DNA from 2 places in the Enterococcus sp. DIV0174 genome. Region 1 is predicted to be linked to the other one. Evidence: a T-box and tRNA genes for the amino acid it is inferred to sense, from the RefSeq annotation. Region 1 holds a T-box; the other holds one or more tRNA genes.
The links. A T-box is a leader RNA that pairs with one kind of tRNA and senses whether it is charged. The one in region 1 lies ahead of leuS (leucine--tRNA ligase), so its partner is inferred to be a tRNA-Leu.
Positions count from the first base shown of each region.

Region 2: it encodes a tRNA-Leu, which carries the amino acid that the T-box ahead of leuS (leucine--tRNA ligase) is inferred to sense. The anticodon was not compared.

Region 1 covers NZ_CP172881.1:2,454,622-2,459,467, reverse strand. Annotated here, with positions in the region: gene IGJ93_RS11690 (LysM peptidoglycan-binding domain-containing protein) at 112-2,145, shown strand; T-box leader at 2,215-2,427, shown strand; gene leuS (leucine--tRNA ligase) at 2,534-4,846, shown strand, end outside.
Region 2 covers NZ_CP172881.1:1,727,866-1,732,711, forward strand. Annotated here, with positions in the region: gene IGJ93_RS08170 (helix-turn-helix domain-containing protein) at 1-311, opposite strand, end outside; gene IGJ93_RS08175 (pyridoxal phosphate-dependent aminotransferase) at 535-1,752, opposite strand; gene IGJ93_RS08180 (hypothetical protein) at 1,895-2,071, opposite strand; tRNA gene IGJ93_RS08185 (tRNA-Leu) at 2,142-2,224, shown strand; gene IGJ93_RS08190 (ABC transporter permease) at 2,358-3,128, opposite strand; gene IGJ93_RS08195 (ABC transporter ATP-binding protein) at 3,121-4,056, opposite strand; gene IGJ93_RS08200 (ArsR/SmtB family transcription factor) at 4,203-4,475, opposite strand; gene rpmG (50S ribosomal protein L33) at 4,655-4,819, opposite strand.

The DNA.
Region 1 (4,846 bases):
ATAAAATTACATACAGATTACAAAGGATAACAAAGAGTTTAAAGAACTTTTAATGTAGTTTAAGAAAAGTTATACTTATAGTAACTGAAAAATGGATGCGGAGGATAGAAAATGGAGAAGGCAACGATCGGAAGAAAAGAGCGGAGACGCCAAGAAGAAAAGAAACGTTTTAGAAATGCAAAACGTGGAGTAGCAGCAGTTGGTACTGCAATGGTTGGTTGTTCTGTTGCGGCACCGTTGATTCAACCAGTTCCTGTAGCCGCAAATGAGCTACCTGCTCAAGTTGGTGCAAGAATCAATACTTCAGCATTTATTGCGGAAATCTCAACTTATGCGCAACCTATTGCCCAAGCAAATGATTTATACGCTTCGGTTATGATTGCCCAAGCAGTTGTTGAAAGCGGCTGGGGAAGTAGTGCGTTGTCACAATCACCTTATCACAATTTATTTGGAATCAAAGGCAGTTACCAAGGTCAAACTGTTTATATGAATACATTAGAATATTTAAATAATAAATGGGTAACGAAAAAAGAACCTTTCCGTCATTACCCAACTTTTGCAGAATCATTTAGTGATAATGCTTATGTATTGTGCAATACTTCTTTTGGCAATGGCTACTATTATGCTGGTACTTGGAAAAGTAATACCAAGTCTTACACAGAAGCTACTGCAGCATTAACTGGTCGCTATGCGACAGATCCAACGTATTCAACAAAATTAAATAATATTATTGTAACTTATGGATTAACCAAATACGATACACCTGCAACTGGTAATGCGGGTGGTGGTGCTACAACTGGTTCAGGCAGTGGGGTGAATACAGGAACAGGCTCAAATAATTCTGTGACGACACCAACTGATAATGGTTCTACAACTACCACATCAACGTATACTGTCAAATCAGGTGATTCTGTCTGGGGTATTGCGAATGCGCATGGAATTACCATGGCGCAATTGATTGATTGGAACAATATCAAAAATAATTTTGTTTACCCAGGTCAACGTTTAACAATCAAAGGGGAACAATCAACAGGTTCATCAACAAATAATTCTGGAAGTAATACGAACTCTTCTGGTAACAGTAATACAACGAATACACAACCAAGTAATGGTTCGAAATATACCGTTAAATCAGGTGATTCTGTTTGGGGCATCTCAAATGCACATGGGATTACAATGAATCAATTGATCCAATGGAACAATATCAAAAATAATTTTGTTTATCCAGGTCAACAATTAGTTGTTTCTAATGGTACAACTGGCACAACGACAAATCCAGGTTCATCAAATTCAAATGCGAATACAAATCAATCAGGTAATGCAAGTGCATCGACTGGTTCTTATACGGTTAAAGCGGGTGATTCTGTCTGGGGCGTGGCAAATGCCCACGGAATCACGATGGCACAACTTATCCAATGGAATAAAATCTCGAATAACTTCATTTATCCAGGGCAAAAACTGATTGTGAAGAATGGGACATCAAGTAGTGCGACAACCAACAATAATGCTACTACGAATAATAGTAATTCGACCAGCTCTTCAGCAGAAACAACAACTTCTTCCACTTACACGGTGAAGGCAGGCGAATCTGTTTGGGGCGTAGCAAACAAAAACAACATTACAATGGCACAATTGATTGAATGGAATAATATTCAAAATAATTTCATTTATCCAGGGCAAAAATTGATTATCAAGGGTGGTTCTACTGCATCGACTAATTCAGCAAGTGGGAATGCAACAGCTACGACTGGAAATAACGCAGCGAATACAACTACTTCTTCAAATAATGCGAAACCAACGATAAGCACAAGTACCAGTGGAGATACGCTGTACACGGTGAAGGCAGGCGAATCTGTCTGGGGTGTAGCAAACAAAAACAACATTACTATGGAACAATTCATTGAATGGAACAACATAAAAAACAATTTCATTTATCCAGGCCAAAAAGTCATTGTGAAAAAAGGATCAGCACAAACAACAGCGCCTACTACTAACTCTGGGACTAAAAAGTACACAGTAAAAGCCGGTGAGTCTGTTTGGAGTGTTGCCAACGATCACAATTTATCAATGGCGCAATTCATTGAGTGGAATAATATTAAAGACAATTTCATTTATCCAGGTCAAAGTGTGATAGTTGCAAAATAAATCTAAAAATTTTGTCAAATACTATTTGAACTTACTGAAGATATTTGTTACTATGAATCTACTTAAATAAGCAACACTTGAAAAGGAATTAGTAAAAAGTTGGAAGTTTTAGAGAGCACATGGTTGGTGAAAATGTGTACGGACGCTTTTGAACTCGCCTTTGAGTTGCCTTTGCTGAAAATAAAAGTAAGCAATGGCGGTGACGACCGTTACAACGTTTGAGGCCTATTTCCAATGGAAAAGGTAAAAATTAGGTGGTACCACGTAGATTACGTCCTATAAAAAGAGCAATCTTTTTATAGGACTTTTTTGTTTTTTATCGGTAGAACGAAAAAAACAATGAGGAAAGTAACTTACTTTCAACGAAAAAAATGCAGGGGGACAGAAAATGAGTTATAACCATAAAGAAATTGAAAAAAAATGGCAAAAATATTGGGCGAAAAATCACACATTTAATACCCAAGATGATCCACAAAAACCAAAATTTTACGCACTAGATATGTTTCCGTATCCATCTGGTCAAGGATTACATGTGGGACATCCAGAAGGATATACTGCAACAGATATTCTTTCACGTGTGAAACGTAGTCAAGGTTTCAATGTGTTGCATCCAATGGGGTGGGATGCATTTGGACTTCCAGCAGAGCAGTACGCATTAGATACTGGGAATGATCCTGCAGAATTCACGAAGAAAAATATTGAAACGTTCCGCCGTCAAATCAATTCTTTAGGCTTTAGTTATGATTGGAACCGTGAAGTGAATACCACAGATCCAGAGTATTACAAATGGACACAATGGATCTTTACGAAATTATATGAAAAAGGGTTAGCGTATGAAGCAGAAGTTGCTGTGAACTGGGTTCCAGAACTAGGAACAGTGATTTCAAATGAAGAAGTTATTGATGGAAAGAGCGAACGTGGCGGCTTTGACGTCGTGCGTAAACCGATGCGCCAATGGATGTTGAAAATTACTGCATATGCGGATCGCTTATTAGACGATTTAGAAACCGTAGATTGGCCAGAAAGCATTAAAGAAATGCAAAGAAACTGGATTGGTCGCTCAGTTGGGGCAAATGTGGAATTCAAAGTGGCTGGGACAGATAAATCTTATACAGTCTTCACAACTCGTCCCGATACATTATTTGGAACAACTTATTCTGTTTTAGCACCAGAATTAGATTTGGTTCGTGAAATCACGACACCAGAACAAAAAGCAGCTGTTGAAGCGTATATTGAAGAAACTGCGAAAAAATCTGATTTGAAGCGGACAGATCTTGCCAAAGAAAAAACAGGAGTCTTTACTGGTGCGTATGCAATTAATCCAGCCAATGGCAAAGAAATTCCAATTTGGATTGCTGATTATGTACTTGCTTCTTATGGAACAGGTGCGATCATGGCAGTTCCTGCGCATGATGAGCGTGACTATGAATTTGCCAGAGTGTTTGATTTGCCAATCCAACCAGTTATTGAAGGTGGCGATCTTTCAAAAGCAGCACATACAGAAGATGGCCCACATATCAATTCTGAGTTTTTAGATGGCTTGAACACAGAAGAAGCCATTGCTAAAATGAATAGCTGGCTTGAGGAAAATGGTTTTGGTAAAAAAGAAGTTAGCTACCGTTTACGCGACTGGTTGTTCTCACGTCAACGTTATTGGGGAGAACCAATTCCAATTATTCATTGGGAAGACGGCACAGTAACTGCACTATCAGAAGAAGAATTACCATTACGTTTGCCAATTACAGATAACATTAAACCAAGTGGTACTGGTGAGTCACCATTAGCAAATATCACTGATTGGGTCAATGTTGTTGATCCAGAAACAGGTAAAAAAGGTCGTCGCGAAACAAATACGATGCCACAATGGGCTGGGAGTTCTTGGTATTACCTACGCTACATTGATCCACACAATAAAAAAGAATTAGCAAACTATGAAAAACTAGAACGCTGGATGCCAGTGGATATCTATGTTGGTGGTGCTGAACATGCAGTGCTACATTTATTATATGTTCGCTTCTGGCATAAATTCCTGTATGATATTGGTGTTGTTCCAACAAAAGAACCATTCCAAAAATTGTATAACCAAGGAATGATCTTAGGCGAGAACAATGAGAAAATGTCAAAATCACGTGGAAATGTTGTAAATCCAGATGACGTAGTTGAAGCTTATGGTGCGGATACATTACGTATGTATGAAATGTTCATGGGACCTTTAGATGCTTCGATTGCATGGAGCGAAAACGGACTAGAAGGTAGCCGTAAATTCTTGGATCGTGTATGGCGCCTGATCGTGGATGAAAACAATAAAATGCGTGATCGTATCACAACCATCAATGATGGCAAACTAGCAAAAGTTTACAATCAAACAGTGAAAAAGGTAACAGAAGACTATGCAAGCATGCATTTCAACACAGCTATTTCTCAATTAATGGTCTTTGTTAACGAAGCGTATAAAGCGGATGCCTTGCCTTACGAGTATGTTGAAGGATTTGTTCAATTGTTAGCGCCTGTTGCGCCACATTTGGGCGAAGAACTTTGGGCAATTTTAGGAAACGAAGATGGAATTTCTTATGTACCTTGGCCAACATATGATGAAGCTGCATTGGTTGAAGATGAGATTGAAGTTGTTTTCCAAGTCAACGGAAAAGTTCGTTCTAAAGCAAATGTTGCACATGACTTAGGCAAAGATGAGCTTGAAAAA
Region 2 (4,846 bases), 730 kb from region 1:
ACTTCATCATTTTTCAAAAGCTGTGCTAATTTGCGATAGTCGCGCCTTTGAAAATAAAAATCTAGCAAGTCTAACTGTTGCAGATTTTTACGAATATCCCCATTGGATAAGGTCATCACATGATCAATGGTCACACCTAGCCGTTGACAAATTTGTGCCATTACCAGAACATTTGGCAATTCTTCATTATTTTCAATTCTGCTTAAAACACTTTGAGAACAAATACCTTGAGAAAGCATTTTTTGTGTCATGTTTCGTTCTTTTCGTATTGTCTTGATAATTGTCCCAAAGGAATCGACAAACGTTTCCATTATGTATCCTCCCCAAAATATGCGTACTCGCATGATAACAGTATTTTACTTTACGGATGAGTAAACTTCAAGAAAAGGGCTGTTTCACTTTTTCTTGGGAAAGAAAATTACTCACTTACTTTTTGCTAACTTTTTTAACAACAAAGAAAAAGCTGTGACATTTTTAATGCCACAGACATTTCTAAACTGTTTGGCTAGCAAAACAATTCCTTAAGAATCGTCGTTATTTTTGTTGATAAGTCGTCAAAAATTCTCGCATTTTTCCAGCCATGACCTTCAAATCATCTAATTTTGGTAAATAAACGATTCGGAAATGGTCTGGCTGATGCCAATTGAATCCGCCACCGTGAACAAGTAAAATATGGTGTTCATGCAAGAAATCAAGTACAAACTTTTCATCATCAAAAATATTAAAACGTTTTGTATCAATTTTTGGAAAAATATAAAATGCTGCTTTAGGTTTCACTGCTGATAAACCTGGAATATCATTAATCGCATTATAAACATATTCTCTTTGTTCGTAAATTCGGCCACCAGGTAGCAATAACTCATCTACGCTTTGATAACCACCTAAAGCGGTTTGTACGATTTGCTGGGATAAAACATTAGAGCACAAACGCATCGAAGATAACATATTTAAGCCCTCAATATATCCTTGCACTCGTGACTTATCTCCACTAAGTACCATCCATCCTACGCGGAAACCTGCTACTCGATGGGATTTTGAAAGACCATTTAGAGTCACGACAAACAAATCTGGTGCCAAAGTTGCGATTGGGATATGCTCTAAGCCATCCATTACTAGGCGATCATAAATTTCATCTGAATAAATGATTAAATCATTTTGACGAGCAACCTCAACAATTTCTTCTAATAACTCTTTAGGATAAAGAGCCCCTGTTGGATTATTTGGATTAATAATCACGATTGCTTTCGTACGACTAGTGATTTTAGCCTTGATGTCTGCAATATCCGGATACCACTCCGCTTCTTCATCACAAATATAGTGAACGGGGTTTCCTCCTGCAAGTGCAATGGAGGCTGTCCATAACGGATAATCTGGCATTGGGACTAAAACTTCATCACCATTGTCTAACAACCCTTGCATACACATTGAAATTAATTCACTGACACCATTACCTGTATAAATGTCGTTGATTGTAACATTAGGAAATTTTTTTAATTGACAGTATTGCTGAATCGCTTTTCTTGCAGAAAAAATCCCTTTTGAATCAGAATAACCTTCTGACTCACGCACATTCATAATCAAATCACGAATAACTTCATTAGGTGCTTCAAAGCCAAACGGGGCAGGATTCCCCGTATTCAATTTCATGATGCTAATTCCTTCTTCTTGCATGCGGTCTGCTTCTTCAAGAACCGGACCACGTACATCATAACTAACACCTTCTAATTTGTTGGACTTTTCAAATTCTCTCATATTCTCCGATCCCTCATTTCAAAAAGTTAGAAACTTCTGACTATATTATCGATAGTTATTTACTAAGTTATCCAATATCATACTCTATCCCGTATAAATATACCAGCATATTTCGTTAAATCCAGTTCTTCAACCTTATTTTTTAACTATCATCGTTTCTATTTTGCTGATAGTCATTCCATAAATTAGCGCCCCAATCCATTGCCACACCACAAACAACACCAAGCATCAAGCCAAACAAAATATTTCCTTTTGCTAAACCAATTAAAAGCCCGGCAATCATTCCTAATCCAGAAAATTCACCATCATATTTTTTCATCGTTCTTTTCACTACTTTCTATCTTGACATCTGAAGCAATCATCGCTATGATTATTTTGTTATTTATTTTGCAGACGTGATGGAACGGCAGACATGCAAGATTGAGGGTCTTGTGAGCGTTAGCTCGTGTGGGTTCAAATCCCATCGTCTGCATCACTGAGAGATAGCTCTTTACAGATCTGTCTCTTTTATTATAGAGTAAAACCAATAAAAAAGGTCGCGCCAACATCTTGGCGCGACCTTTTATTTTTTGAAGAGAACTGTCAAGTTTTGTTAATTATTTTCTTTAACTCCGTAGTCCTCGACCCTTTTCGATCAAATACCAGCAAACACTATAAAGGACAAGAATGAAGACAACTAAAATAAAAATCGAGAAGAAAATAGGAACATCAATCGTCCCAAGAAATCCATAGCGAAAGCCCGATATCATATACACAATTGGATTGATTTTTGAAACAGCTTGCCAAATAGGTGGTAACATTGAAATCGAATAAAAGACACCGCCAAGATAAGTCAAAGGTTGTAACACAAACGTCGGTACGATTGAAACATCATCATAAGACTTCGCAAAGATACCATTAAGTAACCCAGCCAATGAAAACAAAATGGCTGTCATCAATAACGTGAGGACGACCATTGACCATGAATAAACGTGTAATGGAACAAAAAAGAGCGAAATAATTGTTACCAGTGTCCCAACTAAAACACTTCGACCCAAACCACCAATGACAAATCCCCAGATAATCACATGTGTGGGTACAGGTGCTACTAATAATTCTTCAATATTTTTTTGGAATTTTTGTGAAAAGAATGAGGAAGAAACATTTGCATAAGAACTAGTGATCGCTGACATCATGATTAAACCTGGAACAATGAATTCCATGTAAGAAAATCCACCCATCTCACCAATTCGTCCACCAATCATTTTCCCAAAAATAATAAAATATAAAGAAGTCGTGATAACTGGTGGTACTAATGTCTGAACCCAGATTCGCAAATAGCGATTTGTTTCTTTGACTGCTAAACTTTTAAGCGCCGTTACATATAAATTAAACATTTCTTTCCTCCACATGACCATTTTCTTCTGTAATCTTCAAGAACAATTCTTCTAAACGATTGGATTTATTACGCATTGAGAGTACCTTGATTCCTTTTTCCGTCAATTGTTCAAAAATTCCATTCACACCTTGATTACGCTCGACCTCAACTGCAAGTGTTTGTTCATCTTCCCAAAGATGGTTGTAACCCAGTAAATAAAATGATTTAGTATGTGGTTCTAAATCGAAAATAAATGTTTCATATTGTAATTTTGACAGTAAACTCTTCATGCTAGTATTTTCAATCAATTCACCCGCTTGAATGATTCCAATATTTCGACAAAGCATTTCTGCTTCTTCCAGATAATGAGTCGTCAAGATGATTGTTGTTCCATGTTCATTTAATTCTCGCAAAAATGTCCACATTTCTCTTCTTAGTTCAATATCAACGCCAGCTGTTGGCTCATCAAGTATCAGTAAACGCGGTTCATGCATCAAAGCACGAGCAATCATCAATCGTCGTTTCATTCCTCCAGAAAGCATTCGTGCGCGAACATTTCGTTTTTCCCATAAGTTCGATTGCTTTAAATATTTTTCACTTCGTCTTAAAGCTTCCTGACGTGAAACGCCATAGTAGCCCGCTTGATTGACAACAATTTGTTGCACTGTTTCAAACGGGTTGAAATTAAATTCTTGAGGAACCAATCCGATTTGTTGTTTGGCACGCACCAAATCAGTATCAAGGTCATAACCAAAAACACTCACTTTTCCAGATGTTTTATTGACCAATGAAGTAATAATACCAATTGTTGTGGACTTCCCAGCACCATTTGGTCCAAGCAGTGCATAAAAGTCTCCTTCTTCTACAGCTAAATCGATACCTCTTAAGGCCTCAACACCAGTTGCATATACTTTTTTTAGTTCGTTTATTTCTAACGCATAAGTCATGAATTTTTCTCCTTGTAAATTGAATTTTTCTTATCTCCAAAGCAGTTCATATGATTCGTTGGTTGTTTAGATCCATTGAATCACATAGGCACAATTAGGTAACAAAATAATTTTTCTCCTGACATGATCGCGCCTGTATTTGTGCGTTAGTTAGGAAAAAGATCTAACATTGCTTTTAATAATTCTGAGGCCTCTTCTTTTTTCAAAAAATAATAATGCCACTTACGATCCTTCTCAACTGAAACGATTCCTACAGACTCTAGAACTTTCATATGGTGGGAAAGAGTTGGCTGTGTAAAATCAAAATAATCTAGGACTTCACAGGCACACATTGGTCTCGTCGAAAGTAGTTCAATAATTTTAATACGGTTGGGCTCAGCTAATGCTTTAAACATTTTTGCCATTTGCTCATGATCCATTCTTTCCTCTCCTTTGCTAACAAGCCTCACATTTAAATACTACTCAATTACATATTGATAACTATCTATGTATTATCAATGATTTTTCACCTTTCGTCAATACCAGTGTTTCCAAAAAAAGTGCATAAAAAAAGTTACAAAAAACATCGAAATGTTTCTTGCAACTTCTTTAATCAAACTTATTTTGTTTCGCGGTGCAAAGTAACTTTGCGTTCGCGTGGGCAATATTTTTGTTTTTCCAAACGATCTGGATTGTTACGTTTGTTTTTGCTTGTTAGGTAGTTACGTTCTTTACAAGAAGTACATTCTAATGTGATGTTTACGCGCATGATTTTCCCTCCCATACTACTAGAATCCTCTAAGATGACTCT